2 regions of the Streptococcus iniae genome follow, and region 2 is predicted to be linked to the other one. Evidence: predicted binding sites of a transcription regulator. Region 2 holds the regulator's gene; the other holds the start of a gene.
The links. The regulator Rex, encoded in region 2, represses fermentation and respiration genes when NADH is low (regulators of the CRP and FNR family bind a similar motif). The targets are predictions, from matches to a motif close to TTGTGAANTANTTCACAA.
Positions count from the first base shown of each region.

Region 1: trhO (oxygen-dependent tRNA uridine(34) hydroxylase TrhO) is a predicted target of Rex. The motif match lies at 3,795-3,812, and genes of this name have one in related genera.

Region 1 is NZ_CP132230.1:776,154-791,733, forward strand. Features, by position in the region: gene malQ (4-alpha-glucanotransferase) at 1-1,037, shown strand, start outside; gene glgP (glycogen/starch/alpha-glucan family phosphorylase) at 1,054-3,318, shown strand; gene Q9317_RS03780 (hypothetical protein) at 3,369-3,674, opposite strand; gene trhO (oxygen-dependent tRNA uridine(34) hydroxylase TrhO) at 3,888-4,874, shown strand; gene Q9317_RS03790 (cation efflux transmembrane domain-containing protein) at 4,972-5,775, shown strand; gene Q9317_RS03795 (TDT family transporter) at 5,790-6,704, shown strand; gene Q9317_RS03800 (DUF3042 family protein) at 6,728-6,904, opposite strand; gene miaA (tRNA (adenosine(37)-N6)-dimethylallyltransferase MiaA) at 7,033-7,920, shown strand; gene hflX (GTPase HflX) at 7,995-9,233, shown strand; gene Q9317_RS03815 (hypothetical protein) at 9,226-9,864, shown strand; gene rnz (ribonuclease Z) at 9,889-10,818, shown strand; gene Q9317_RS03825 (SDR family NAD(P)-dependent oxidoreductase) at 10,818-11,582, shown strand; gene recJ (single-stranded-DNA-specific exonuclease RecJ) at 11,579-13,780, shown strand; gene Q9317_RS03835 (adenine phosphoribosyltransferase) at 13,896-14,414, shown strand; gene Q9317_RS03840 (DnaD domain-containing protein) at 14,476-15,159, shown strand; gene nth (endonuclease III) at 15,156-15,580, shown strand, end outside.
Region 2 is NZ_CP132230.1:1,099,571-1,115,150, forward strand. Features, by position in the region: purine riboswitch at 26-121, opposite strand; gene guaC (GMP reductase) at 172-1,155, opposite strand; gene Q9317_RS05485 (ABC transporter permease/substrate-binding protein) at 1,409-2,938, opposite strand; gene Q9317_RS05490 (ABC transporter ATP-binding protein) at 2,931-3,659, opposite strand; gene Q9317_RS05495 (Cof-type HAD-IIB family hydrolase) at 3,895-4,743, opposite strand; gene Q9317_RS05500 (hypothetical protein) at 4,899-5,588, shown strand; gene Q9317_RS05505 (SDR family NAD(P)-dependent oxidoreductase) at 5,776-6,534, opposite strand; gene pta (phosphate acetyltransferase) at 6,609-7,601, opposite strand; gene Q9317_RS05515 (RluA family pseudouridine synthase) at 7,618-8,511, opposite strand; gene Q9317_RS05520 (NAD kinase) at 8,508-9,344, opposite strand; gene yjbM (GTP diphosphokinase) at 9,319-9,990, opposite strand; gene Q9317_RS05530 (CYTH domain-containing protein) at 10,084-10,656, shown strand; gene Q9317_RS05535 (ribose-phosphate diphosphokinase) at 10,770-11,741, shown strand; gene Q9317_RS05540 (cysteine desulfurase family protein) at 11,745-12,860, shown strand; gene Q9317_RS05545 (DUF1831 domain-containing protein) at 12,862-13,209, shown strand; gene Q9317_RS05550 (DUF4649 family protein) at 13,278-13,490, shown strand; gene Q9317_RS05555 (redox-sensing transcriptional repressor Rex) at 13,665-14,309, shown strand; gene Q9317_RS05560 (gamma-glutamyl-gamma-aminobutyrate hydrolase family protein) at 14,318-15,019, shown strand; gene radC (RadC family protein) at 15,016-15,580, opposite strand, start outside.

The sequences.
Region 1 (15,580 bases), 320 kb from region 2:
AAGAATGGGATGATAAAGCAATTATCAAACGTGATCAAGCTTCCCTTGTAGCTTACCGAGAAAAATTGCAGTCTGTTATTTCTTACCATAAAGTTTGCCAATATTTCTTTTATCAACAATGGTTAGCTCTAAAAGCTTATGCTAATGAAAATAATATTTCTATTATTGGGGACATGCCAATCTATGTATCAGCTGATAGTGTTGAAGTATGGACAATGCCTGAACTGTTCAAAGTTGATGAAGAATTGAAACCTCAATACATTGCGGGTGTTCCTGCAGATGGGTTTAGTGAGGATGGTCAACTTTGGGGCAATCCCATTTACAAGTGGGAAAATCATCAAGCATCTGATTTTGACTGGTGGGTATTCCGTATTCAAGAGAGTTGCAAAATATATGACAAAGTCCGTATCGATCATTTTAAAGGCTTCTCTGATTTTTGGGAAATTCCTGGCGGTGATAAAACAGCTAGAAATGGCCGTTGGGCGTCAGCACCTGGCTTTGAACTCTTTGAAACAGTTCGTGAAAAATTAGGTGATTTGCCAATTATTGCTGAGAACCTCGGGTATATTGATGAAAAAGCAGAGCAGTTACTGGCTGCCACAGGCTTTCCTGGAATGAAAATTTTAGAATTCGGCCTATATGATGTGACTAGTCAAAGCATTGACTTGCCACATAACTTTGATACAAATAGCATCGTTTATTGTGGTACACATGATAACGAAGTTGTTAATGGTTGGTATGAAAACTTGACTGTTCAACAGGCACGTTTTGTTGATAAGTATTTGCATCGTGCTGAAGGTGAACGCATTACAGAAGCGATGTTAAGAACTATTTTTGCCTCTGTTGGGAATATTGCAATCCTATGCATGCAAGATTTACTGGATAAGGATGCAGATAGCCGTATGAACATGCCTAATACTGTTGGTGGAAACTGGCAATGGCGTATGTTAGCGGATGATTTAACAGAAGCTGACAAAGATTATTTAATTGGCTTGACAGAACTCTACGGTCGAGCAAATACAAGTCTGAAGAATTAAAGAATAAGGGGATATTATGACGACGTTTACAACTTACACTGAAAAGCAACTTGGAAAAACACTTTCACAAGCTTCAAATCAAGAAATTTACCTTTCATTGCTAAATTTTGTTAAAGAAGAAGCTCGCCAAATGTCAAAAAACACTGCCAAACGCAAGGTTTACTACATTTCTGCGGAGTTCTTAATTGGAAAATTACTGTCAAATAATCTCATTAATCTTGGGATTTATAAAGGCATCAAAGAAGAACTTGCCGCAGCAGGCAAATCTCTTGCAGAAGTAGAAGATGTGGAATTAGAACCTTCTCTTGGAAATGGTGGGCTTGGCCGTTTAGCATCATGCTTTATTGACTCTATTTCAACACTTGGAATTAACGGGGAAGGCGTTGGCTTAAACTACCATTGTGGTCTTTTCAAGCAAGTCTTCAATCATAACGAACAAGAAGCAGAGCCAAACTTCTGGATTGAAGACCAGTCATGGTTGGTGCCAACAGATGTAACTTATGATGTGCCCTTCAAAAACTTTACCTTGAAATCACGTCTTGATCGCATTGATGTTTTGGGCTATAAACGTGAAAGCAAAAACTATTTGAACCTTTTTGATATTGAAGGGGTTGACTATGGCCTGATTAAAGATGGTATTTCATTTGATAAAACGGACATTGCTAAAAACTTGACACTCTTTTTGTACCCAGATGATTCCGATAAAAATGGAGAATTGCTCCGTATTTACCAACAATATTTCATGGTTTCAAATGCTGCGCAATTATTAATTGATGAAGCTATAGAACGTGGTTCAAACCTTCATGATTTGGCTGACTATGCTTACGTTCAAATTAATGATACGCACCCATCAATGGTTATTCCAGAATTAATTCGTCTCTTAACAGAAAAACATGACATTGCCTTTGAAGAAGCTGTTACCATTGTATCAAGCATGGTTGGATACACTAATCACACCATCTTAGCAGAAGCTCTTGAAAAATGGCCATTAGAATTCTTAAATGAAGTCGTTCCTCATCTTGTTACAATCATTGAAAAATTAGATGAACTGATCAGAGCAAAAGTATCCGATGCTAGTCTTCAAATTATTGATGAAACAGGTCGTGTTCATATGGCACATATGGATATTCACTTTGCGACATCTGTTAACGGGGTAGCTGCGCTTCATACAGAAATCTTAAAAAACAGTGAGTTAAAAGACTTCTATGAATTGTATCCTGACAAATTTAACAACAAGACAAATGGGATTACTTTCCGTCGCTGGTTAGAATTTGCTAACCAAGATCTTGCTGATTATATCAAAGACCTAATTGGTGATGACTATTTAACAGATGCTACAAAACTTGAAAAATTAATGGCTTTTGCTGATGATAAAGAAGTTCACACCAAACTTGCTGATATTAAACATGCTAATAAATTAAGTTTAAAACGCTATTTGAAAGATAATAAAGGGATTGAATTAGACGAGAACTCTATTATTGATACACAAATCAAACGTTTCCACGAGTACAAGCGTCAACAAATGAATGCCCTGTATGTGATTCACAAATATTTAGAAATCAAAAAAGGGAACCTTCCTAAACGTAAAATTACCGTGATATTTGGAGGAAAAGCTGCTCCAGCATACATCATTGCACAAGACATCATTCATTTAATTCTTTGCTTATCAGAATTAATCAATAATGACCCTGAAGTGAGTCCCTATTTGAATGTGCATTTAGTTGAAAATTACAATGTGACTGTAGCAGAACATCTTATTCCTGCAACAGATATTTCAGAACAAATTTCACTGGCTTCAAAAGAAGCTTCAGGGACTGGTAATATGAAATTCATGCTTAATGGTGCTTTGACACTAGGAACAATGGATGGTGCCAATGTTGAAATTGCAGAGCTAGCCGGCATGGACAACATCTACACATTTGGTAAAGATTCAGATACCATTATTGATTTGTATGCCAATGCATCTTATGTATCAAAAGAGTATTACCAAGGGGACTCAGCCATTAAAGCTGCAGTAGATTTCATTGTCAGTCAAGAAGTGCTAGCATTAGGAAATGCGGAAAGACTTGAAAGATTACATCATGAATTAATCAGTAAAGACTGGTTTATGACCCTAATTGACCTTGCTGAATACATTACTGTTAAAGAGAAAATGTTAGCAGATTATGAAGATCAAGAGCTTTGGATGACAAAAGTTATCAAGAACATTGCAAAAGCAGGCTTCTTCTCATCTGATCGTACCATTGAACAATACAACCAAGATATTTGGAAGTCCCTTTAATTAATACATAAAAAAACACCGGAAATTAAAGATTTCCAGTGTTTTTTTCTTTAAGCGACTAACAGTTTTGTAATAATAATATCGTGGTTAGGGTAATTTTCCTGAAGGTATTGGCTTACTTCAGCGTATAATTTTTTAATTTCTTGGCGTTTTTCAGGCTTATCATAACCAACATAGTGAAACTGACACTCAATGGTTAAAAATAACTCATGAAAAAGCTTATTCATGTTCTCTAATTTACTTAGGAGTAAGTGATCTTCTTTAATGAAATCGGGAATAACAGTATCTTGTCCAAATTGAGCATCAGCTATTGTCAAGGGATAAGTTCCGTATTCTAAACACAATTCGTAAGTCATTTTTTTCTCCTATTTGATTTTGCCTTTTCTAAGATTAGTTATTTATTTCTTATAGTAAGGTTATTCTGACACAAAAGATAAGTCAAGTCAATTAATTGAAACTTGCCTTGAACTTAGTTCTTGTGATTTTATGCGCAAGCAAATTTATTGCAAGCTGAGAAATAGTGAGGCTATAATAGTTCTATTAAAGTGAATTTTATTATAGGAGATACTATGTCTGAAAAAATTAGAGTCCTACTCTATTATAAATATGTTGCCATTGAAAATGCCCAAGAATATGCAGAAAAAACCCTTGCTTTTTGTAAATCTATTGGTTTAAAAGGAAGAATTCTGATTGCTGATGAAGGTATTAATGGAACTGTTTCTGGTGATTATGAAACAACTCAAAAGTACATGGACTGGGTTCACAGTGATGAACGTTTTTCTGACCTTTGGTTTAAAATGGATGAAGAAGACGAGCAAGCTTTCAAGAAAATGTTTGTTCGCTACAAAAAAGAAATTGTTCATTTAGGACTTGAAGATAATGATTTTGATAATGATATCAATCCTCTTGAAGTAACGGGTGAGTATTTAAATCCTAAACAATTCAAAGAAGCCTTGCTTGATGAAGATACCGTTGTTTTGGACACGCGAAATGATTATGAATATGACCTTGGTCACTTCCGTGGTGCCATTCGTCCAGATATCCGTAATTTCCGTGATTTACCACAATGGGTACGTGATAATAAAGATAAATTCATGGAAAAACGTGTTGTTGTCTACTGTACAGGTGGTGTTCGCTGTGAAAAATTCTCAGGCTGGATGGTCCGTGAAGGGTTTAAGGATGTTGGCCAATTACATGGTGGTATTGCAACTTATGGTAAAGATCCAGAAGTTCAAGGTGAACTTTGGGATGGTGCTATGTATGTTTTTGATGAACGTATTGCTGTGCCAATTAACCATGTTAACCCTGTAGTCATCAGTAAAGATTACTTTGATGGGCAACCATGTGAGCGTTATGTGAATTGTGCTAACCCATTTTGTAACGATCAAATTTTTGCTTCAGAAGAAAATGAAGCTAAATACCTTCGTGGCTGTTCACCAGAATGCCGTGCTCATGAGCGCAATCGATACGTTTCAGAAAATGGCCTAACACGTCAAGAATGGGCGGATCGCCTTGCTGCACTTGGAGAAGTTTTACCTGAAATGGCGGCTGTTTAAGTAATGAAGATCTAGTTTGACTAGGTCTTTTTATGATTTTCTATGGTATAATAGACTTTGTTTTTAATGGATAAAAGATAAGAATAAGGTGATTAAAGTGACACAACGAAAAACTATTTTTGAGTTAAAAGGTATGGATTGCCCAAGTGAGGAGCAACTAGTAAGGATTGTCCTAGGAAATTTCGAGAAGGTCCAGACTATTAAGGTAAATCTTGCTAAAAACCAAGTAGCAGTTACCCACCAAGAAGATAGCCAAAAACTGTTAGAAGCCCTTGATGACTTGAAATTACAAACACAACTAGTAGAAGACTTTACTGTAGAAGAGGCTGAAGCAACTGACACTAAGCAAATGCTGCAGAAGTTCATTTTAGGTCAAGTTTTGATTATTAATATAGCCTTTTTTATTTTAGAGGAACTGGCCGGTTACTACTTGCATTCCTTAGGGCTAGCTGCAGATGGTCTTGATATGTTGGCTGACAGTTTTGTTTATGGCTTGGCCTTATTTGCTGTTGGAAAGTCACTCTTATTTAAAAAGAAAGTATCAGCACTAGCTGGCTATTTCCAACTGATTTTAGCCTTATTAGGTTTTCTACAAGTTATTTACAGATGTCTCAATCACGATTACCTTCCAAATCCCTTGGGGATGTTTGTGATTGCTCTAATGGCTTTACTGGCTAACCTAATCTCTTATTACATGGTCTTAAAAGTAGATCAAACTGAAGTTCATATCAAGGCAAGTAAGCTATTTACGTCAAATGATATTGTGATAAATATTGGCGTGATGCTTAGCAGCTTACTAGTGTATTTCTTTCAATCTCCCATTCCGGATTTAATAATTGGTAGCTTGATTTTTGCTTTAGTTTTAAAAGGCGCTTTAAAAATCATCGCTTTGTCTAAGTAAGGGAGGCAGTTATGATGCGACACTATCAAAATCCTCCGCTAGTTTTTTCAGGATTAATCTTAGGAACAATGGCTTTAGGAAATCTTCTTGCTGGCTTTTTACCAGCTGTAAAATGGCTGACAATTCCTTTAGCTCTGATCATGTATAGCTTACTAATTATGGGAATTATTCGTCATCCCAAAGAGGCTTTAAATCAATTAAAATTGCCGATTGTTGCCTCTGTTTTTCCAACCTTCTTTATGGTGGGAATGCTCTTTGCCTCATTTTTAATACAAAGTGGTTGGGCACTTGTAGGAACTGTTTTTTGGTGGATGAATCTGATTTCAAATCTCATTTTAATTGCCTATTACCTTAACCGTTTTGTCTTTGCTTTTAAATGGGAAAATGTTTACCCTTCTTGGACAGTGCTCTTTGTAGGGGTTGCCATGTCATCACTAACAGCACCTGCCAGCAAGGCTTTCACATTGGGGCAAGTTGTCTTTTGGATTTGCCTTGTGATGACTATTATTATCTTCCCGATTCTTTTAAAAAAAACCTATCAGATAGGATTACCAGATGCCTTTTTGCCAAATATTTCGACCTTTTGTGCACCTTTATCCTTATTACTTGCAGGATACCTGTCAACATTTCCCCATCCCAAAACAAGTATGGTAGTTTTCCTACTATTTTCGTCTCAAACTCTTTACGTTTTTGTCATATGGCAGCTGCCTAAACTTTTGAAGCGACCTTTTACCCCAGGCTTTTCAGCCTTTACATTTCCTTATGTTATTAGTGCAACTTCCCTGAAAATGGCGCTGAGCTTCTTAGGCATAAAAGGTCTTGTGAGCTTGTTAGTCTATCCTGAATTAGCCATAGCTTTAGTGCTAGTGACTTATGTGCTAGTTCTCTATATAAGGTTTTTACAATCACAAAAAACAGTTGGTTCTTAACAAAACCAACTGTTTTTATGTGACTAACGAGCTACACGGCGACGTGCGGCTTTTTTACGATTTTCTTCAATGAAAGCTTCTTTTTCTTCTTCTGGTTCAATAATGGTTTTTTGAACTGCAAAGATAGCTCCTGCAACAGTGGCAGCAGTGGCTAAAACACCTGTAGCTAAACCTTTAGCAAATTGATATTTCTTAGTCATACTCTTACTCCGTTTCTATGGCGGGACATTTTTAATGACTCTGCCTCTTGTGTTATAATATATGGTAACGAAAAAAGAGTTAAATATCAAGAAAAAGATGTCAGTAAGACCCTTTTAATAGAAAGAGCATAATGAAAACAAAAATTATAGTAGTCGTAGGGCCAACAGCTGTTGGAAAAACAAGTCTGGGGATAACGTTAGCACAAGCTTTTAATGGAGAAATTATTTCTGGGGATAGTCAACAAGTTTATAAAGGACTTGATATTGGGACCGCAAAAGCAAGTCCTAAAGAGCAAGCAGCTGCCAAACATCACTTAATTGATATTAGGGAAATTGATGACAACTACTCTGCCTTTGATTTTGTTAATGATGCCACTCAAGCAATTGAGCAGATAGTTGCTAAAAGAAAAGTTCCCATTATTGTTGGGGGCACAGGACTCTATTTACAGAGTTTACTAGAAGGTTATCATTTAGGTGGAAAACTGGATCAAGAAGCTTTATTGGATTACCGTAAACGTCTGGAAGAGCGAGAAAGTGCTGATTTGTATCAAGCAGTGGCTGATAAGGGGATTGTCATTGATCAAATCAATCGTAGAAGAGCTATCAGAGCTTTAGAGTTGGCTGAATTTGGTCATTCTATGGAAAATAAAGAGACTGCCTATAACCCCTTATTAATTGGTTTAAATGATGAGCGTCAACTGATTTATGAACGCATTAATGCTCGCGTTGATGTGATGCTTGAAAGTGGGATTTTAGATGAAGCTAAAATGCTCTTTGAGAACTATCCAGAGGCTCAGGCTAGCCGTGCTATCGGCTATAAGGAGTTTTTCCCCTATTTTAAGGGAGAAATCAGTTTAGAAGAAGCCAGTCAGCAACTAAAGCAAAATACAAGACGCTTTGCCAAGAGACAGCTGACTTGGTTTCGAAATCGAATGGCAACTCCTTTTTACAAGATTACGGATAAAGACTACCCTGAATTTATCTTAGAAAAGGTAGATAATTTCCTTAAAAGTTAAGGGGTCGATTACCAAATACAACTAGAATTTATGGTATAATAGCAGTTACGGAATTTGGAGGACAAGCAATGGTATTGACAGAAACAAAACGAGAAAAAGAACGTGTGATTGTTCTAGGAGTTGAACTGCAAAATACTGAAAATTTTGCCATGTCAATGGAAGAATTGGCTAGTCTTGCTAAAACTGCAGGAGCTGAAGTGATTAGTAGCTACAGCCAAAAACGTGATAAATATGATAGTAAGACCTTTATTGGCTCTGGAAAATTAGCAGAGTTAAAGGAGATTGTTGATGCTGAAGAAATTGACACGGTTATTGTCAATAATCGTTTGACCCCACGTCAAAATTCTAATTTAGAAGCTGAAATGGGTGTAAAAGTTATTGATAGGATGCAATTGATTTTGGATATTTTTGCCATGAGGGCTAAAAGCCATGAAGGCAAATTGCAAGTTCATCTGGCACAACTAAAATACATGTTACCACGTCTTGTTGGGCAAGGGGTTATGTTGAGTAGGCAAGCTGGCGGAATTGGTAGTAGAGGTCCTGGTGAGAGTCAATTGGAGTTAAACCGTCGCTCTATTCGTCATCAGATTACAGACATTGAACGCCAACTGGCTATCGTTGAGAAAAATAGACAGACTATTCGTGATAAGAGACTTGCTTCAGACACCTTTAAAATTGGTTTGATTGGTTACACAAATGCTGGTAAATCAACTATCATGAATGTGTTAACTGAAAATTCACATTATGAAGCAAATGAATTGTTTGCGACACTTGATGCAACGACCAAACAAATTTATTTACAAAATCAATTTCAAGCGACTTTAACGGATACTGTAGGCTTTATCCAAGATTTACCAACAGAACTTGTAGCAGCTTTTAAATCAACTCTAGAAGAAAGCAAACATGTTGATTTACTCTTACATGTTATTGATGCTAGTGACCCCAACCATGCTGAGCACGAAAAAGTTGTAACAACTATTTTAAGGGATTTAGACATGTTACAAATCCCAAGATTAGCTATTTATAACAAGATGGATCAAGTTGATTACTTAAGAGCAACGGCTTTTCCTAATGTTAGAGTTTCTGCTAAAGATCCCAAGAGTCGTGATACTTTAAGGCGCTTATTGATTGATCAAATCAGAGATATTTTTGAGCCTTTTTCGGTAAAAGTAAGTCAAGAAAAATTGTATAAGCTCTATGAATTACATAAGATTGCATTACTTGATCATTACTCATTTGAAGACGAAATAGAAGAAATTTCGGGTTATATTGCTGCCAAAAACAAATGGAGATTAGAAGAATTATATGACTGATTATTGTGAGTTAGCTTTAGCCTATGGAGGCTTTACCAGTTTAGATGTTAAGTATTTAGAAAATCTTTTAAAACAACCCTTAAACCATGAGCAAAAGCTGGCCCTTATCACACCACCACCAAGTGTTATTAATGCCTATTTTGCAGAGATTTACCAGAAACAAGGCCCTCAAGCAGCTACAGATTATTATTATAAGCTGTCTCAAGAACTTGCTCTTTATCAGAATCAACCAAGTTTTGCCGAAGAAAAACCATTTGTTAGACTTAATCTGTCAGGAAAATCTTATGGCTTTTCTTATCAAGAAGGTGCAGAACTTGCTCTTGTGTTTTCTGAAGAAGAACAAGCTATTAAGCCTGATGTTTGTTTTGAGTTAGCACAAATTTTTCCACACTACTTGGTTTTTGTTGATCATCAACACATTAAGATGTCTGCTAATCCTTTTGAGTCATCCAAACAAAACAAATTAAGCTTACCTGATAATTTATTAACAGAAGGATTCCGTATTGATGAGCATCTAATATTGCTAAAAAGCTTTAACCTTGAAGAGTTAAAAGAAGTGAGCCAGCAATTTAAGGGGCAATTTTTCTATGGATTTGAGCAAAGAGAATTTACATTATATATTAAAGAATAGAACCTAACAGAAAGAATAGAGTGTATGGAATTACAATTTTTAGGGACGGGTGCTGGTCAGCCCGCCAAGCAACGGAATGTATCTAGTTTAGTTTTAAAACTCCTGGATGAAATTAATGAAGTTTGGATGTTTGATTGTGGTGAGGGGACTCAACGTCAAATTTTAGAAACGACAATCAAACCTCGCAAAATTAAGAAGATTTTCATTACCCATTTGCATGGGGATCATATTTTTGGCTTACCAGGTTTTCTAGCAAGCCGCTCCTTTCAAGCAAGTGAAGAGCAGACTGATATTGACATTTATGGGCCTGTTGGTGTGAAACGGTTTGTGGAAACAAGTCTTCAAGTATCAGGGTCACGTTTGCCTTACAAAGTTCATTTTAATGAATTAAGAGAAGATGCCTTAGGGAAAATTTTAGAAACAGATAAGTTTGAAGTTTATGCTGAAAAACTAGCCCATACCATTTTTTGTATTGGCTATCGTATTGTTCAAAAAGATTTAGAAGGTACCTTGGATGCCGAAGCCTTAAAAGCAGCAGGTGTTCCCTTTGGTCCTTTATTTGGTAAAGTGAAAAACGGACAAGATGTTACTTTAGACGATGGGACTGTTATCAAGGCAGCAGACTATATCTCTCAACCTAAAAAGGGTAAAATTATTACTATTTTAGGTGATACAAGGAAGTCACTTGCCAGTCAACGACTAGCTGAAAACGCAGATGTTTTAGTTCATGAGTCAACATATGGTAAAGGTGATGAACGTCTAGCTAAAAATCATGGGCATGCAACCAACATGCAGGCTGCTCAAATTGCTAAGGAAGCATCTGTTAAATTGTTGCTTTTAAACCATGTTTCAGCACGTTTTCTAGGGCGTGATTGCCGTCAGATGGAAAAAGATGCAGCAAGTATTTTTGAGAATGTTAAGATGGTTAGAGATTTAGAGGAAGTGAGCATTTAATGTCACCAAGAACAATTGTTATTACGGGTGCTTCAGGTGGTTTGGCTCAAGAAATCATTGGACAGCTTCCTAAAGAAGATAAAATTATTTTAATTGGTAGAAGTAAAGAGAAACTTGAGAAACGTTATGCTAAAGCCTCACATATTTCTGCTATTGGAATGGATATCAAAGACAGTAAGGCTATAGAGTCAGTTTTACAAACACTTTTTTCAGAACATGGTAGCATTGATGTATTTATCAATAATGCTGGTTTTGGACTTTTTAAAGATTATAACGATTTTACCAGTGACGAAATTGAAGAAATGTTTGAGGTTAATACCTTGGCCAGCATTCATTTTTCTAGACTTGTGGCGCAACATATGGCAGAACAAGGACATGGGCATATTCTTAATATTGTTTCTATGGCAGGATTAATTGCTTCAGCACGTTCAACGATTTATTCCGCTACTAAGTTTGCCATGATTGGGTTCTCTAATGCCTTAAGGCTTGAATTAGCTGATAAGGGTGTTTTTGTGACAACTGTTAATCCAGGCCCAATTGCGACTCATTTTTTTGATCTGGCTGACCCGTCAGGAGATTACTTAAAGAGTGTTGGTAAACTAACCTTGCAACCAGAAGCAGTTGCCAAAAAAATTGTCTCAATTTTAGGGAAAAATAAACGTGAACTCAATCTCCCTTGGCTTTTAGCCGTGGCACACAAATGTTATACTCTTTTTCCAAAAACGTCTGATTATCTTGCCAGAAAGGTTTTTAATTTCAAATGATAAGAAGTAAATACAAATGGAAAATACAAGAAGAGGAGCCAGATGCTGGCTTCTTTAAGCTTGCCAAAGCACAAGGTTTAACGAAAGAAGCCGCTGAAATTGTCTTTGAAAGAGGCATAAAAGATGAGAACAGTCTGTCTCAATTTTTAAAGGCCGATTTGTCCTCATTACATAATCCTTATTTGCTTTACCAAATGGATAAGGCTGTTGGCCGAATTCGTCAAGCTATTGAAAATGCTGAAACTATTTTGGTTTATGGTGATTATGATGCAGACGGCATGACGGCAGCTTCTATCATGAAAGAAACCCTTGAGATGATGGGGTCAGAACCGTTAGTGTATCTGCCAAATCGTTTTACTGATGGTTACGGCCCCAACAAAAGTGTCTATAAATATTTTATGGATCAAGAGGCAGTTAGTCTTATTATTACTGTAGATAATGGTGTTGCTGGTCACGAAGCTATTGACTATGCCCAAGAAAATGGTGTGGATGTTATTGTAACAGACCATCATCATTTGCCTGATGATTTGCCAAATGCCTATGCCATTATTCATCCAGAGCATCCAGAAGGACAGTATCCTTTTCAAAAACTTGCAGGTTGTGGTGTTGCTTTTAAGTTGGCGACTGCTTTATTAGAAAGTATTCCAACAGAATTTTTAGATTTGGTTGCTATTGGGACTATCGCAGATATGGTGAGTTTACGTGATGAAAACCGTGTTTTGGTCAAAAATGGTCTACAGGTTCTAAAAGCTAGCGAGCGTGTTGGTCTCCAAGAATTAATGGCACTTTCTAATGTTGATTTTGATCAGTTTAATGAGGATGTTATCGGTTTCAAATTAGCCCCGCAATTAAATGCATTAGGGAGGCTTGATGATCCAAACCCAGCTTTAGAACTCTTGACAGGTTTTGATGAAGAAGAAGCTCAGCAAATAGCAGTCATGATCAATGAAAAAAACGAAGAACGTAAAGAATTGGTTCAAGCTATCTTTGATCAAGCTAAAGAAATGATCAATCTTGATAGACCTATTCAGGTTTTGGCTAAAGAAGGTTGGCATCCAGGAGTTCTAGGGATTGTAGCTGGACGTATCATGGAAGAAATCAGTCAAACCGTTATTGTTTTAGCTATTGACAATGGAATCGCTAAAGGCTCTGCCAGAAGTATCGAAGCTATTAATATGGTTGAAGCACTTAACAGAGATAAAGGTCTTTTAACGGCATTTGGTGGGCATCCTGGCGCTGCTGGCATGACATTACCTGCCAAAAATCTTGAAGCTTTGTCGGAATCTTTATCTGCTTATATTGCTGAAAATAACATCGATTGCCAACAAAAAAATAGTTTACATATTGATCAGGAATTAGATTTGAGTCAGCTCAGTCTTGAGACCTTGAAATCTCTCAATCAATTGGCACCATTTGGTATGGACAACACAAAGCCACTTTTTTTAGTAAAAGACTTTACATTAGTTCAAGCTAGAACTTTAGGTGCTGATAATAAACATTTGAAATTGCGCATTCAAAAAGCATCTGTGGAGACAGATGTCTTAGCCTTTAATCAAGGTCATCTTAGCCAAGAGTTTCAACAAGTTAAAGGTCTTGAGTTAGTTGTTACCTTATCAGTCAATACTTGGAATGGAAATACTAGCCTTCAATTAATGTTAGTGGATGCACGTGTTCATGGTTTGCAACTTTTTGATGTTAGGGCAAAAAATGCGACAGTTCCTCAACATGTTCCTAATATTTTTGACAAGAGTGATAGTAGGCAGGTATTAATTGATCATATTCCAGATAACTTGGATGACCTAAAAGAATTGATTCAAACCAATGACTTTGACGCTGTTTATTTTAAAAATAGAATTGAAAAACCCTACTATTTATCAGGTTTTGGCACAAAAGAGCAGTTTGCAAGATTGTATAAAACCATCTATCAATTTCCAGAATTTGACATCCGTTTCAAACTAAATGAACTCAGCCAATACTTAAAAATTGATAAGCTTTTAGTGATTAAAATGATTCAAATTTTTGAAGAATTAGGCTTTGTTTCAATTGAAGATGGGGTTATGACGGTCATCAAAAATGCTGAGAAAAAAGCAATTGACAGTAGTCAAATTTATCAAGATTTAAAAGAGTTGGTTAAAATGCAAGAAATCATGGCACTAGCAACACCAGAAGAAATCTTTGCCTATCTTAAGGAGCAATAAGATTTCCTTTTTGATTTAAAGATAATATGAAGTCATAATTTACGCAAAGCGCTTTTCGTGATATAATGAAGAGTATTTAATTTTGGCAAAAAGCCACTAGAAAGAAAAAAGAATTATGGATTTAACAAAGTATATCGCATCAATTGAAGACTACCCTAAAGAAGGAATCACTTTCCGTGATATCTCTCCTTTAATGGCTGATGGTAAAGCATATAGTTATGCAATCCGTGAAATCGCACAATATGCTTGTGATAAAGAGATTGACATGATTGTTGGACCAGAGGCACGCGGCTTCATTATTGGTTGTCCAGTTGCCGTAGAATTGGGAATTGGTTTTGCACCAGTGCGTAAACCAGGCAAATTACCACGTGAAGTGGTTTCTGCTGACTACGAAAAAGAATACGGTTTTGATACCTTAACAATGCATGCTGATGCTATTAAACCAGGACAACGTGTGATGATTGTTGATGATTTACTTGCAACAGGTGGTACTGTTAAAGCAACTATCGAAATGATTCAAAAATTAGGTGGTGTAGTAGCAGGCTGTGCCTTTCTTGTTGAATTAGATGGCCTAAATGGTCGTGATGCACTTGGGGATATTGACTATAAAGTATTAATGAATTTCCCAGGCTAATCCCAAGACAATCAAGTAATAGAAGAGATTTGTCCAAGCGAGAAATCTTAATAGAGGGTCTATGAGTTTTTTTGAAGAATATAAGTCAGGCAATCTGGTATTTCCCAGTGCCTTGCTTTTTCATTTTAAAGATATTTTTACAAACACAGATGATTTTTTAGTCTGGCAATTTTATTATCTGCAAAACACAACCAAAATAGATGATGTTATGCCTAGCCAAATTGCCAATGCTTTGGGGAAGACAGTTGCCGAAGTTAACAAATCTATTGCAAATTTGACCAGTCAAGACTTGTTAGACATGAAAACCATTGAACTATCCGGTGAAATTGAAACTATTTTTGATGCTAGTCCTGCTTTGGCTAAATTGGATAGTTTAAGGGCATCTAAAAAGCAAACAGAGACAGTCTCAGAAGACTCTGTTAACCAATTTCAGAAAATTGTTGGTGAATTTGAGCGGGAATTAGGACGATTCTTGAGTCCCTTTGAGTTAGAAGACTTAGAAAAAACCATCAAAGACGATAAAACGGACATTGAATTGGTTAGAGAAGCCTTGAAAGAAGCTGTTTTTAATGGTAAAGCTAACTGGAAATATATCCAAGCTATTTTAAGAAATTGGCGTAAAGAAGGTATAAACAATCTTTACCAAATTGAAGAAAGACGCAGAGCAAGAGAAGATGATAAAGCATCAGAACATGCTTTATCAGATGATTTTTTAACAGCAATGAACCTTTGGAGTGACCAATGAGAATTGGAAAAGAGCGGCTTAAGAAAGTGCTTACCATCATTGGTGAGATGTTTCCAGAAGCAAAAGGAGAATTGGTTTGGCAAACACCTTTTCAATTATTAATTGCGGTCATTTTATCTGCTCAAACAACAGATAAGGCTGTTAATAAGGTAACCCCATTACTGTGGGCAAAATACCCAGAGATTGAAGATTTAGCAGCGGCCAATTTAAGCGATGTTGAAAATTGTTTACGGACGATTGGTTTATATAAAAATAAGGCTAAGAACATTATTAAAACGGCTAATTTGATTTTGCAACAATTTCATGGAGAACTTCCTAAAACCCATAAAGAACTTGAAAGTTTACCTGGAGTTGGCCGCAAGACAGCAAATGTTGTCTTAGGTGAAGTTTATGGTATCCCAGGAATTGCTGTAGACACCCA
Region 2 (15,580 bases):
GTTTTGCCAGGTACTTAAACCAAGCAAGCTCAAAAAGCTCACTTATTGTTAGACATTGCGGTGTCTTGTAGAGACGCTGTGCCTATTCACAGCATAAATAAGTAATCACTATTTAATTGTTATTATAATGTACATATTGTATCACGATTTCCACATTTTTCAAGGAAAATTTTAGATAGCATCGCCGTTCCAAATGGAATTTTTGACAATGACATAGTCAACACGACGTAGTGCAGCAAGATCCTTGCCACCAGCATAAGAAATAGATGATTGCAAATCCTGTTGCATCTCGGTTAAAGTATCAGAAAGATGCCCTTTTGTTGGTAGTAAGATTTTTTTACCTTCAACATTCTTATGCTCCCCTTTTTGATATTCCGAAGCTGATCCATAATATTCTTTAAATGTTTCTCCGTCAATCTCAACTGTTTTTCCTGGGCTTTCAACATGTCCAGCAAATAAAGAACCAATCATAACCATGCTTGCCCCAAAGCGAATTGACTTTGCAATGTCACCGTGTGTTCTAATACCACCATCAGCAATAATTGGTTTTTGAGCAGCTTTAGCGCACCAACGTAGTGCAGCTAATTGCCAGCCCCCTGTTCCAAAACCAGTTTTAACCTTAGTGATACAAACTTTCCCTGGGCCGATACCAACTTTTGTAGCATCAGCACCAGCATTTTCCAATTCACGGACTGCTTCAGGAGTTCCAACATTTCCTGCAATAACAAAGGTCTGTGGCAATTCTGATTTGATATGTTTAATCATCTCAATAACACTATTGGCATGGCCATGAGCGATGTCGATAGTAATAAATTCTGGAGCATCATCTTTAAGTGATGAAACAAAGGCATATTCATAATCTTTAACACCTACTGAAATCGAGGCAATTAATTTTTGATCATGCATCCGTTTAATGAAAGGTTTACGACTTTCTTCATCAAAACGATGCATAATATAGAAATAACCTTCTTTTGCACATTTTTCAGCAATGGTCTCATCCATAATGGTTTGCATATTAGCTGGGATAACTGGTAACTTAAAGGTATAGTTTCCTAATTTAACACTAGTATCAGCTTCTGAACGGCTGTTGATTATGCATTTATTAGGGATTAACTGAATATCTTCATAATCAAATACAGGCATGTAATTAAACATATGGCTTTCTCCTTTTACAGACCAATGCTAGTGCATTGGTTCTCAAACAAAAATGACCTTCCTATAACCTCTTACAAGGCATCGCTGGGTAAAAACTTACCCTTCCTTGTTCAATATTAAAACTTAGTTTATTTTTTGTCAAAAAATAAACTAAAATTATTTTATAATGTTCGGCTTTTAGCTTAAAACAAAAAATCGAGCCTGGCAATTAGCTCGATTAAAGACTATGAAAACTAGATTTGTTTGCTGTTTTTTACTTTTTAATAAGACCTTCTTTTATTAAGTAGGCACGCGCAACTTCTTTAGCACTTTTGCCATGGACGGAGACTTGGTAATTCATTTCTTGCATTTCTTTTTCAGAGATTTTGCCACTTAAACGCTCTAAAATAGTTTTTAATTCTGGATGTTGTTGCAATAATTTAGCTGTCATTAAAGGCGCACCTTGATAGGGAGGAAAAAGCTGTTTATCATCCTTTAAAACGGTAAGATTATATCTGATTAATTCTGCATCAGTAGAATAGGCGTCCGTCACTTGAATATCACCTGACTGAATCGCTTGATATCTTAAAGCAGGCTCCATTGTTGCAACAGTTAAATGTAAGCCATATAAAGACTGCAAACCTTTATTGCCATCGGGTCTATCTTTGAATTCCAAAGTAAAACCCGCTTTAAATTGTTCTTTATAGTTTAATAAATCAGAAATATTAGAAATTACTCTGTCTTTTGCCAGTTGCTTAGGGACTGCAAGGGCATAGGTATTTTGAAAAGCAAATGGTTTTAACAAAACTAAATTATCCTGTTTTTTAATACCATCTCGAGCTTGCTGATAAACCAGCTTTGGATCAGTTGAAAGCATCGGCTTTTCTTTAAGTAAACTGGAGGTTATTGTTCCTGTAAATTCTGGATAGATATCAATATCACCAGATTTTAAAGCCTGATAAAGAAAAGTTGTCTTTCCAAAATTAGGTTTAAGGTCTACTGTCAAATGGGAGTCTTCTTCAATCAATTCCTTATAAAGGTTAATGAGGATTTCGGGCTCTGCCCCAAGTTTTCCGGCAATCACAATTTTTTGCGATGGTTTTTTAGTCATCATTGGCATAATTGCGGAGCTGTATGAGCTAATAAGAGCAACAATGACAACTATAAAGGCTAGCAAGATTTTCTTGAGAGATGCTCTTTCCAAATACAAAAGAATACTGTTAAAGACAATTGCTAAAATAGCAGATGACAAAGCCCCTATTAATATCAAGTTTGAGTTATTGCGATCAATTCCAAGAAGAATAAAGGATCCAAGACCTCCCGCTCCAATTAAGGAAGCTAAAGTTGCAGTCCCGATAATCATAACAGCAGATGTTCTAACCCCTGACATGATGACAGGCATCGCTAATGGGATTTCAAATGTTTTTAGCCTTTCCCACTTATTCATTCCAAATGCTTGCCCTGCTTCTTGTAAACTTGGATCAATACCACTTAGTCCAGTAATCGTATTTTGAATAATAGGAAATACGGCATAGATGACAAGAGCGGTCACTGCAGGAAGAGTTCCGATTCCCATCAACGGTATAAATAAGCCTAAAAGAGCTAATGACGGAATGGTTTGAAAAACACCAGTTATTTGCAAGATAAGATCTGACCAACGCTTACTCTTACTTAGGAGACTAGCTAAGGGGATAGCAATTAAAATTGCTAGTAATAAAGACAACAAGGAAATTTGTAAGTGCTCACTAAGTGCCTTTGTCCACTCACTAAACCGTTCTTGAAAGGTGGTGATAAAACTAGTCATGGAAATCACCTCCGAATAAATTTTCAACAAACGGTGTCGCTGGATTAGCAATGATGGCTTGGGGAGAATCCATTTGAAGAATTTCGCCTTGGTCTAGGATAGCCAGTCTATCACCTAATCTAATTGCTTCTTTGATATCGTGTGTGACAAATACAATAGTCATATCAAATTCTTGATGCAAAGCTAACATCAACTCTTGCAGTTGTTTTTTTGAGATAGGGTCTAATGCCGAAAACGGCTCATCCATTAACAAAATCTTAGGATGAGAAATAATAGCTCTTACGATGCCAACTCTTTGCTGTTCTCCTCCTGATAAATCACTTGGGAAGCGGTTGTAATAGTCATCAGGGTTCAAGCCTACTTTCTCAAGTAACTCTCTCGTTTTTGTTTCAATTTGGTCCTTAGACCACTCTTTCATTTTGGGGATAATAGCAATATTTTCTGCCACTGTTAAATGTGGAAACAAGGCAATTTGTTGTAACACATAGCCTATCGACAGTCTCATTTCCCTTAAGTCTAAGTCTTTTTGCTCTTTACCATCCAAGTAAATTTTCCCTGAAGTTGGTTCAATCAGACAATTAATCATTTTTAATAAGGTGGTTTTACCTGAACCACTAGAACCAACGAGAACAAAGAACTCGCGGTCTTTGATATGGAAATTTTGCTCTTTTAGAACAAGATTTCCAGCAAATTCTTTTGAGACATTTTCAAACCGTATCATCTCTTCTCCATTTTAATCAATCCTGTTGTTTATATGACATTAGTAAAAAAGCCTTGCTTAATATCCACTAAATGATGCTCTTGACTAAGAGTTGCTTTCCATCCTTCTTGAACAATATATTAATGGTTTTATGAAATCATAACATAAGTTGACCTATTAGTCGAAATCTTTGATTAATTTTTGAGGTCAAAAATTAAAAAAGACTGAGAAAACTCAGTCTTATCTTGAGTACTTATTATTGGCATAAACCTAATGTTTTAAAGGCATTGTAGAGTCCATTTTCTTCAACATCATCTGTAATCATATCAGCTATTTCAAGGATTTCTGGACCACCATTTCCCATTGCCACCCCAATTTTACAATAGTCTAGCATTGGAATATCAATTTTCGCATCACCAAATGCAATTGTATCTTCTCTGTCTAAGGCAAGATGAGTTAGCAGCACATCAATCGCAATTGCCTTATTAATCCCTTTAATACCCAAATCACCAAAGAGTGCTGTTTCTCCTCGACCACCCCAAGTATGGGCCTCTAAATGCGGGAAGGCTTTAATGGAATCCAGATGATCTTGATAACTTTTTAAAATGAAACTGACCTTATTGACATCATCAGGATAAGGTTCTCCACCATTATAAATTAAACCATACAAGGCATCCTCAGCTTCTAGACTTTTAACGTCATCTTCACTTTTTCCTTTTCGCATTGCGTAAGTTCTAAAAACAGGTCGGGCATGTTCTCGAAAATTTTTGCTAGCAAAAAGGCCATTATGTGACTCTAAATAGAACTCTAGGCCACGTTTTTGAAGCCAATCAACAATATCATTAACATCTTTTGTTAACATTTTTTGGTGCATAAGCACTTTTCCATGATGTTCAAGATAAGAACCGTTACCACCAATCATACCATCAAATCCAAGAGTTAAAATGGCTTCTGGCATTTCCGAGCGACTACGACCTGTGCAAACATATACCAGATGTCCTTTTTTACGGGCTTCTTGAACGGCTTTAATTGCTGAGTCGGGAATTGTATTATAGTAATCTACTAATGTGCCATCGACATCTAAAAATATGATTTTTTGTCTCATTACCTCACCTCTAAGAATAATTAATACTATTTTATTATAACCATAGTACTAGTTTAAAAGCTAAGCCAATCATCTGATTTTATGATACTTTCCTACTCTATTGACAAAAATCATTTCTGTTGCCATATCTATTCAAATTAAGGTATGATTACAGTATGAATAAATATCTTAACATAATAGCCTTAGAAAACCCTAACAATCCCTTTGAAGCTGAATTTTACACAAAACTAAAAACCTATTACAGTGATCTCTTTTCTATTTATATAATAGATGCAATAGAAAAGGTAAAGGGGCCGTTTGACGCCATTTTTTCTTTTACCCCTATTGAAACTCTCGACAAACCTCACTTACTTTTTAGCCATCAATTAGGCTCCTCAGACTCTTTTTATGTTAATCAAGAAATATTAGACAGTGCTGATACTATTTTAAGGTTAAGTCGTTACTTGAATAACTTTTATCAAAAATACTCAAGTTCTTGTTTGCAGGATTTCCTATACCAATTAAGGATTTCTGACAAAGATGGCCATTTCACCTTTCACAACCAACAATTTAATGGAACATTTTTTCCAGATCAAACAAGTAGACTTGAACCTTGGCTTTACCAGCAATTATCTGACCCTGAAAGAGCAGATAGTAAACACCTTCTCTTGCCTTCTGCTTCTCTTGACCATATTTACTTTCAGTCCTATTATGCCATTAGAGACCATCAAAAACATTACTTGGGTAGCATTGATATCGTTCAAGATTTAAAGCCAATATTAAGCCAATACCTTGACGAAACGGCACAAGCAATTGTTGGTTGGTCTGATGTCACATCTGGACCATCAATCTCCGACGACTATTAAAACCCTAAAAAATGATAAACAGGCACAGTTATTCTACTTATTTACTAACAATAACAAGTCCTATTACATTCTATCAATAGCTTATAAAGTTCTACAAGCTATCATATTTAAAGAAAAAGCCAACAAGTCTGGTTTTCTGTAACACAGAATTCCAATTTAGTTGGCTTTTTAATTGTTTTTTGATATTTTAATCCCTATGAACCGGTTGGGGGCCATAGGATTGTGAAACTGGCATGATTTCAATTCGATTGATATTAACATGTTCCGGTTGCGCTGCTATCCAAGAAACGGTATTAGCAATGTCTTTAGGTTGAATGGCATGTGCTCCAGCATAGATAGCTTCAACTCTTTGTTGATCGCCATCAAATCTAACAGATGAAAATTCTGTTCCCTCACAAAGCCCAGGTTCAATGTTAGTTACTCGAATCTTTGTACCTGCAAGATCAGCTCTTAAATTAAGGGAAAATTGTTTAACGAATGCCTTACTAGCTCCGTAAATATTTCCACCTGGATATGGAATCGTTCCAGCGGTTGATCCTATATTGATAATCATTCCGGAATTTCGCTTAACCATATCTGGTAGAATACGATGGGTTAGATAGCTTAGTCCAATAATATTTGTATTAATCATGGTTTGCCATTTTGTAAAGTCTGCTTCAAATGCTTTGTCTAAACCAAGCGCAAGTCCAGCATTATTAATCAATAAATCAATAGTTCGCCATTCTTCTGGTAAGCTAGCTATTGCTTGATCTATGCTATCTGTTGCTGAGACATCCATCTTTAACGCATAGGCTTTGTCTAAACCAAACTGATCTCTAAGGTCTTCCAATTTGTTTAGTCGCCTAGCAGCCAGAATAACACAATAACCATCTCTGATTAATTGACTTGCAATAGCTTCACCAAAACCAGCTGATGCACCAGTAATAAGAGCAATTTTTTTAAGCATCGTCTTCTCCTATTGTAATAAAAAGAAAGAGTGACATCACAAGCAAAGTAATGATGCACTCTATAAAATCTCAATTATTTTGCTTCCAAAGCTTGAGCTGCGGTAATGATGGCTAGTTTATAGATGTCCTCAGCACTTGATCCACGTGAAAGATCATTAACTGGTTTGTTAAGCCCTTGCAAGATTGGACCAATTGCATCAAACATCCCTAAACGTTGTGCAATCTTGTAACCAATATTACCTGATTGCAAGTCTGGAAAGACAAAAGTATTTGCTTGACCAGCAACATCACTGTCTGGTGCTTTAATTTTAGCTGTTTCAGGAACAAAAGCAGCATCAAATTGTAATTCACCATCTAAAGCTAATTCAGGGGCTAGTTCTTTAGCAATTCTAGTTGCTTCAGTAACTTTATCAACTTGCGGCGCTTTACCACTGCCTTTTGTTGAGAAACTCAACATGGCAATTTTAGGATCAATGTCAAAAATTGCTGCCGTTTCAGCTGTATTAACTGCAATTTCAGCTAATTCTTGTGCATTAGGATCAATGTTAATAGCGCAGTCAGCAAAAATATAACGTTCACTTGTATTTTCACGGTTCATTAAGAAAACGCCAGACGTTCTTGAAATACCTGGTTTTGTTTTAATAATCTGAAGTGCAGGACGTACCGTATCTGCTGTTGAATGGATAGCACCTGAAACCATACCGTCTGCAAGGCCCATTTTAACAAGCATAACACCAAAATAGTTAACATCTTTAAGCATTTTGTCAGCATCTTCCATTGTTGCTTTACCATTACGGACTTCAACAAATGCTGCTTTCATTTCTTCAAATTGTTCGTAAGTTTCAGGATTAATAATTGTATAATTCTGATCTGCAAAACCTAGTTTTGTAAGGAGGCTACGAACATCTGCTGCTTCACCTAAAATAATTGGTTCTACAAGACCTTCAAATTTAAGACGAGCTGCTGCACGGACAACACGTTCATCGTTACCTTCTGGGAAAACGATTTTAATGTTTTGTCCAACAACTTTTTCTCTTAAACCACCAAACAAACTTCTAATACCCATTTTAATAATACCTCTTTTATTTTTTCTGTAAACCTATGATAACGTTGTCAAAGTCATCTGTCAAATTTATTGTATGTTTAGTGTCATTTTTTTCAAAAGGATTATAAAAACCTAAGAAATGACAATGCAAAGCTTGTCGCGTAATCCCTAAATCAAGTCTACCACCATATAAATCATCCCCTAACAAAGGAAAACCAATGTGTGAAAAATGAACACGAATTTGGTGGGTTCTGCCAGTATGAAGTTTGATGTCTACCAAATGAACATTTTGAGGATAACGCGCAATCACTTGATAACTAGTTCTAGCATACTTTCCCATAGGATCAACAGCTCTTGTAATGATACTGTCTTTTGATCGACCGATAGGCTCGATGATTTCTCCGTGGTCAGGTAGTTGCCCCTGCCCAGAAACCAAGGCATAATAGCGCTTTTCAATAGAGCGTTTTTGTAATTGTTTATCAAGTCTTGCATGAGCATAACCATGCTTTGCAAAAAGCATCAATCCACTAGTATCACGATCAAGTCTGGTTACAATATGAACTTGTTTATTGGGATAATCTTTTTCGATGTAATAAGCTTTAACAAAATTTGCAATGGTATTGGAATGAATTGCACTTGGAATACTAGCAAAGCCAAATGGTTTATTAATAACCATAAAGTGATCATCTTCGTAAACAATGTCCAATGGATGCGACACAGCTTCTAATTTTTCAAAAGGTTGTTCGTTTGGAATATCTATCGAAACAAGATCACCGACATTCAAAAGATAAATGGCGTTTTGCGCAACGCCATTGACTAATATTTGTCCACCTCGATACTTGACTTTTGCTAATAATCCTTTTGACACGTCATGACTTTTGAGCAAGGTTTTTACTTTGGTTCTCTTATCTGCAACATAGTCAAATCTCATTCGTCAATTTCTCCGATAAAAGCATCCTTAACCCTCTCCCAAAAACTGGTGTGACTTGGGGTAGATACAAAATGTATTTTTTCACAGTCAATGTAATACTCAACTTTTTTAATGTTTTTGAGGTTATAGGTCTTATTATCAATTGAAACAGTGTAAATACCAGCCCGTTGAGGAAAGAGCTCGATTTTATCTTTTTTGGGGATAATCAATGACGAGCCTATGGTTCTGAAAACGCGATTATTAAGACTTGAAATTTCCGTTAATTGTAGAGCCTCAATAGTAGGATGTAAGATAGCCCCTCCTAGTGACTTATTATAGGCTGTACTTCCCGTTGGTGTTGACACAGCAAGTCCGTCACCTCTGAAACTTTCAAATTTAACGTTGTTAATAACGACATCAGCAACCATTGTTTTTTCAATGCGCTTAACTGTTGCTTCGTTTAGAGCCCTTGCCTTGATAACACGCCCATCTTCCAGACTAATAATAACTTTTAAAATAGGGTAAGAAACACGATCTCCCTTATCAAAGCGCAAGTTTTCAATCAATTTATCAATTTCAAAATCACGATAGTCAGTATAAAACCCCAAATGGCCAGTATGGATTCCAACAAAACGTACGTTATCTAGCTCATTTTCATACATATGGAATGCTGACAATAACATGCCATCACCCCCAATTGAAATCACAATATCTGGCTTTACCTTTGAAAGGTAAAAATCGGGGTCATCTTTGAAAACAGAAAATAACTTTGAAGCAATGCGCTTACTTTGGTATTTTCCATTTGCTATAATTGCTACTCGAGTAGCTTTATCTGTATAATTCATCTGTGTCATCACTGTTTCCTACACCGTCACTGAGGCTACGATTTATGGGGTCAAATAATAATTGTGCCTCTCGGATATCATCTCGTATTTTCCGCATTTCTTCATCTAATTCTAGGGCGATTTTGGCTGTTGTAGATAAGCGAGTTCTGATTTCTTCAGGAAAATCACCGCTATATTTATAGTTTAACGAATGTTCAATTGTGGCCCAAAAATTCATTGCTAAGGTACGAATTTGAATCTCAGCTAAAACATTTTTACGGCCTTCAATAGTGTCAACTGGGTATTCTACCACAACATGGTAAGACCGGTAGCCACTTTCTTTCATATTATGAATGTAATCCCGTTCATAAACGATGGTCATATCTTCTCTTTTTCGCAATAAGTGCAATACTTCTTCAACGTCATCAATGAATTGAACCATAACTCTGAGACCGGCTATATCTTGTATGTCTTGAGCGATATTTTCTTCCAAAACACCACGCATGATCATTTTTTTCTTTATGCTATCTACAGATTTTACACGACCCGTTACAAATTCAATTGGAGAATAGCGATTTTGTTTTCGGAATTGCTTTCGAATCCCTCTTAGTTTAATCTTTAATTCGCCAACAGTCTGAATATACGGATCCAAAAAAACTTCCCAGTCTAATGCCACAGAATCACACCTTTCTTGTCAAAGTCTAAACTTTAATATAAAATTGAAATAACAATTTATTATAGCATAAAAAACCAACAAAAGGAACGACACATGCCCAACCTTGAAATAGAATACAAAACCCTTCTAACTAAAGATGAATACAACCGACTCCTTGTGAAACTGTCTCATATTGAGCCCTTAACGCAAACAAATTATTACATTGATACACCAAATTTCGATTTAAAAGCTAATCGAATGTCCCTCAGAATCCGAACATTCAACGATAGTGCCGAAATGACTTTAAAAGTTCCTGAAAAAATTGGAAATCGTGAGTACAACGTTTCTTTAGATTTAATAGTGGCAAAACAGCTGGTTAAAAATTTTCAATTAGATGAGAATCCCATAAAAGAAATGATTGCACAAACATCTGTTGACTGTGGCCAATTAGAATGCTTTGGATTTTTAACAACAACTAGACGTGAAACAGATACTGCTATCGGCAAAATGGCTCTAGATTATAATCACTACTCTTCTGTAATTGATTATGAACTGGAACTTGAAGTTGACGACCCTATTAAAGGGCAAAATGACTTTGATAAGTTTTTATTAGAAAACCAGATTTCTTTCAAATATGCCAAAAGTAAAGTCGCCCGTTTTACTAAAACCTTAAGAAATCGTTCGTAAAGACAACAGAAAAACTGTCATTTTTCTGTTTTTCTGATAAAATAGTAATGTCTACAAAATTATGAATAGTATCCTAAACTATTCCCTAAAAGATGCAAGGAGCAAATATTATCATGATTCAACGATATGCTGATAAGCAAATCAAACTGTTTTCACTCACTTCTAATCCTGCCATTGCAGAGAAAATCTCTCAAGCTGCTGGTATTCCACTTGGAAAATTGTCATCACGTAAATTTTCTGATGGCGAAATTATGATTAATATTGAAGAAACAGTCCGTGGAGATGATATCTACATTATTCAATCAACAAGTTTCCCTGTAAATGATAATCTTTGGGAATTGTTGATTATGATTGATGCTTGTAAACGAGCAAGTGCTAACACAGTTAACGTTGTTCTTCCATACTTTGGCTACTCACGTCAAGACCGAATTGCTAAGACACGTGAACCAATTACAGCAAAATTAGTAGCAAATATGCTAACTAAGGCTGGTGTCGATCGTGTCCTTACCCTTGATTTGCATGCCGTTCAGGTGCAAGGTTTCTTTAATTTACCAGTTGATAATCTCTTTACTGTTCCCCTTTTTGCTGCAGAATATTGTAAAAAAGGAATTTCTGGTGAAGACACTGTTGTGGTTAGTCCAAAAAACTCTGGCATCAAACGTGCACGTAGTTTGGCAGAATATTTAGATTCTCCTATTGCTATTATTGATTATGCTCAAGATGATAGTGAGCGTGAAGAAGGTTATATCATTGGAGATGTAAAAGGAAAAAAAGCAATTATTATTGACGATATTTTAAACACAGGTAAAACCTTTGCTGAAGCAGCTAAAATTTTGGAACGTGGTGGCGCTACCGAGATTTATGCTGTTTCAAGCCATGGTCTGTTTGCTGGCGGTGCTGCAGAAATTTTAGAAGCTGCACCAATTAAAGAGATTTTAGTAACTGACTCTGTCTTAACTAAAAATAAAGTGCCAAGCAATGCCACATACCTATCAGCTAGCGAATTAATTGCAGAAGCTATCATCAGAATTCACGAAAGAAAACCACTCAGTCCACTTTTTAATTTCAGTGGTGACGAGAAATAAAACATGATATATTTTGATAATGCTGCCACTACTCCATTATTACCGTCTGTTATAGAAGCTATGACAGAAAGTATGCAAGGTCAGTTTGGTAATCCATCTAGTATTCATAGTTATGGAAGAGCCGCAAATAAGACATTGAGAGATTGTAGGCAAAGTATTGCTCAATTACTAGGTGTCGAAAGTCGAAACATCATTTTCACCTCCGGAGGAACTGAGAGTAATAATACAGCAATCAAGGGTTATGCCCTTGCAAATCAGTCTAAAGGAAAACACCTGATCACAACAAGTATCGAGCATCACTCTGTTCTACATACTATGGCATATCTTGAGGAACGGTTTGGTTTTGAAGTGACTTATATTAAACCTCAAAACAGACACATTACTGCTCAGCAAATCAAGGATGCTTTGCGCGAAGATACCATTTTGGTTAGTGTTATGGCAGCAAATAATGAAACAGGCGATTTATTACCCATTTCTGAAATTGGACAAGCCCTTAAAGATCATCAAGCTGTTTTTCATGTCGATGCTGTTCAAACTATGGGGAAAATTGAAATTTCTCCTATAACTGCAAAAATTGATTTGTTATCAGCTTCAGCACATAAGTTTCATGGTCCCAAAGGTGTCGGCTTTCTCTATGCAAATCCCCTGCACTTTGATTCACTTCTTCATGGGGGGGATCAAGAAGAAAAAAGGCGTGCTAGCACTGAAAACATGATTGGTATTGTTGGTATGACTAAAGCCCTTGAAGTTGCCTATGAAATGAAATCCCAACACTGGCAAACTGTGACAAACTTAAAAGAAAGTTTTTTAAATCACTTGTCTGGTATTGACTTTTATTTGACTAAGAATGAAGAATCCTTGCCTCATATTCTTAATATCGGCTTCCCAAACTGTGACAATGCAACATTGCTCACTCGTTTAGACCTTGAAGGTTTTGCTATCTCAACTGGTTCAGCTTGTACAGCCGGAAATGTTCAGCCTAGTCATGTTTTAGAAAATTACTATGGGAAAACTGCTCCTGCATTAAAAGAATCCATTCGCGTGTCTTTTTCTGAACTCAATCATTTAGATGACGTTCAATTATTAACAAAACACTTAAAAACAATCATTGGAGGATAAGATGGCTTTTGAAAAAGAAATTGCCCTAAAAGACTGTCGCTATCGCTACGCGATTAGCTCAGACATCAAAAAATACACTTTAAGAGATACAACCTTTTTTCAAACTAAACCTGGTCATTATGAATTAACAAGGCTTTTAGAAGAAGTTCCAAACTCTGGTCAGGGGTTTCCTCTAAAAATTACAATCAATAAAGATTTGACTTCTTTTAAACTAGCTATTACTGATATGTCTGGATTACGACTTGTTAATATCTTTAAATCAGAGCAAACTAAAATATTACAGGACAAATTTTATTTTTTAATGGATAGTTTAGTAGAACGTGGTATTTTCACAAAAGAAGAGCTCTAATCCAATCAGTTGAGCTACTCTACCAAAATAGGTATAATAAGTATATTAATCTATTATGGAGGTAAGATATGATTGAGATTACTTATTACAACGAAAGTAAACAAGAAAAAATCATTACTTATGATGATATGGAAGCTTTAGAAAGAGCCCAACATTCTTGTAATATCTTGATAGCTGATTATCTAAAGGTTAAAAAACTTCTTGTAAATGGAAAAGAATTAGATTATAAGGGAAATTTTGGTGACCTCTACTTCTACTTAAGCCAAGAAAATAAGCATTAATCCAAGTGATGTTATTATTAGAGACCCTACTTTAATGATAACGTCTTTTTTTATTCAATTTCTCATTTTAATGGAATATTTTTGTTTAGCTGTTGCATAATTCACAAACTTTTTGTTACAATAGAGATAGAAATAAGACAGAAATTAATTAACATTAAAAAAGGAGTAACTATTGTGGTTATTGATAAATCTATTCCAAAAGCAACCGCTAAACGACTATCACTTTACTATCGTATTTTTAAAAGATTTCATGCCGATCAAGTTGAGAAAGCTAGCTCAAAACAAATTGCAGATGCAATGGGCATTGATTCTGCCACTGTTCGTCGAGACTTTTCTTACTTCGGTGAGCTTGGACGACGTGGTTTTGGATATGATGTGACTAAATTGATGAACTTTTTTGCTGACTTACTAAATGACCATTCAACAACTAATGTTTTGTTGGTTGGTTGTGGTAATATTGGTCGTGCCTTACTACACTACCGCTTCCATGACCGTAATAAGATGCAAATAGCAATGGCTTTTGATGTCGATGATAATGATATTGTAGGCACAAAAACAAGTGATGGTATCCCAGTTTATGGCATTTCAAGCATTAAGGAGCATGTCCAAGAAAGTGATATTGAAACTGCTATTTTAACTGTTCCCAGTATCTATGCACAAGAAGTTGCTGACCAATTAGTTGAAGCAGGAATCAAAGGGATCCTAAGTTTTGCTCCCTTTCATTTGCAAGTCCCTAAAGGGGTAATTGTTCAATACGTTGACCTAACAAGCGAACTACAAACCCTTCTTTACTTTATGAATCATAATAATAATTTCTAGGAGTTTTAATGCCTAAACCAATCATCGGAATTAGCGCAAACCAGCGTTTAAATAGAACACTTGATGACCTGCCTTGGACATATGCGCCAGCAGGTTTTTCAGAAGCCGTCATAAAATCAGGTGGTATTCCTCTTTTATTGCCAATTGGTGATCAAGAGGCTGCACAGACTTATGTCTCTAACATTGATAAATTAATTCTTATAGGTGGTCAAAATGTTGACCCTAAATATTATAATGAAGACAAAAATGCCTTTGATGATGACTTCTTTCTTGAAAGAGATGAATATGAAATCGAACTGATCAAAGAAGCTATTAAACAAAGAAAGCCTATTTTAGGAATTTGTCGAGGCATGCAATTAATGAATGTATTTCTAGGTGGCAGTCTTCATCAAAATATTTCAGGTCATTGGCAAGAGACACCATCTGATACAACTTGTCATGATATCACTATTGAAGAAACATCATTTCTTAATGATATTTTTGGATCGCAAGCAGCAATAAATTCCTTGCACCATCAATGTATCAAGGATTTAGCTCCTGATCTCTCTGTTATTGCTAGAGATCCAAGAGATGAAACCATCGAAGCTGTGATTTCTAATAATTCTGAAATCGGTTTTATTGGCTTACAATGGCATCCCGAACTTTTACAAAATGCTCGAAGCCAAGATGCTGAAATATTTAACTATTTCATTCAATCCTATACTCTTTAAAAAAGATTGGATTTTTCTCTAAAACTATAATACCCTTCTTTACTAACAATGATGTGATCTAGGCATGCAATTCCAATATGATCACATGATTGTTTTATTTTATCTGTAAAATGGTAATCATTTTCACTTGGTTCTGTTGAACCTGAGGGATGGTTATGAACTATAATGAGACTTGTAGCCATATTTTTACAAGCATAGTGTAGAATTTCTCTTGGTTCAGCAATTGAGCGTCTAACACTGCCGATAAAAATTGTTTTTTCTTCAATAATTCTATTTTGAGTATCTAAATATAGGGCGACTAGATGCTCCTGCTTTTTATCCCCTAATTCGTGCATCATTAGTTTGGCTATTTGATGGCTAGAAAGTATCTGATTTTCTATTCCTTGTTTTTCAGCCTGGATTCGGTTTGAAAGTTCAAGCATTGCTTTAATTTCAATGGATTTTACCTTTCCAATACCAGATAACTGTTGCAACTCCTGAAGTGACATCTGCTTTAAATCTGATAATCTATCAAGCGAAGACAATAAATAAGCAGATAGCTCCATCACATGTTTTTCTTTA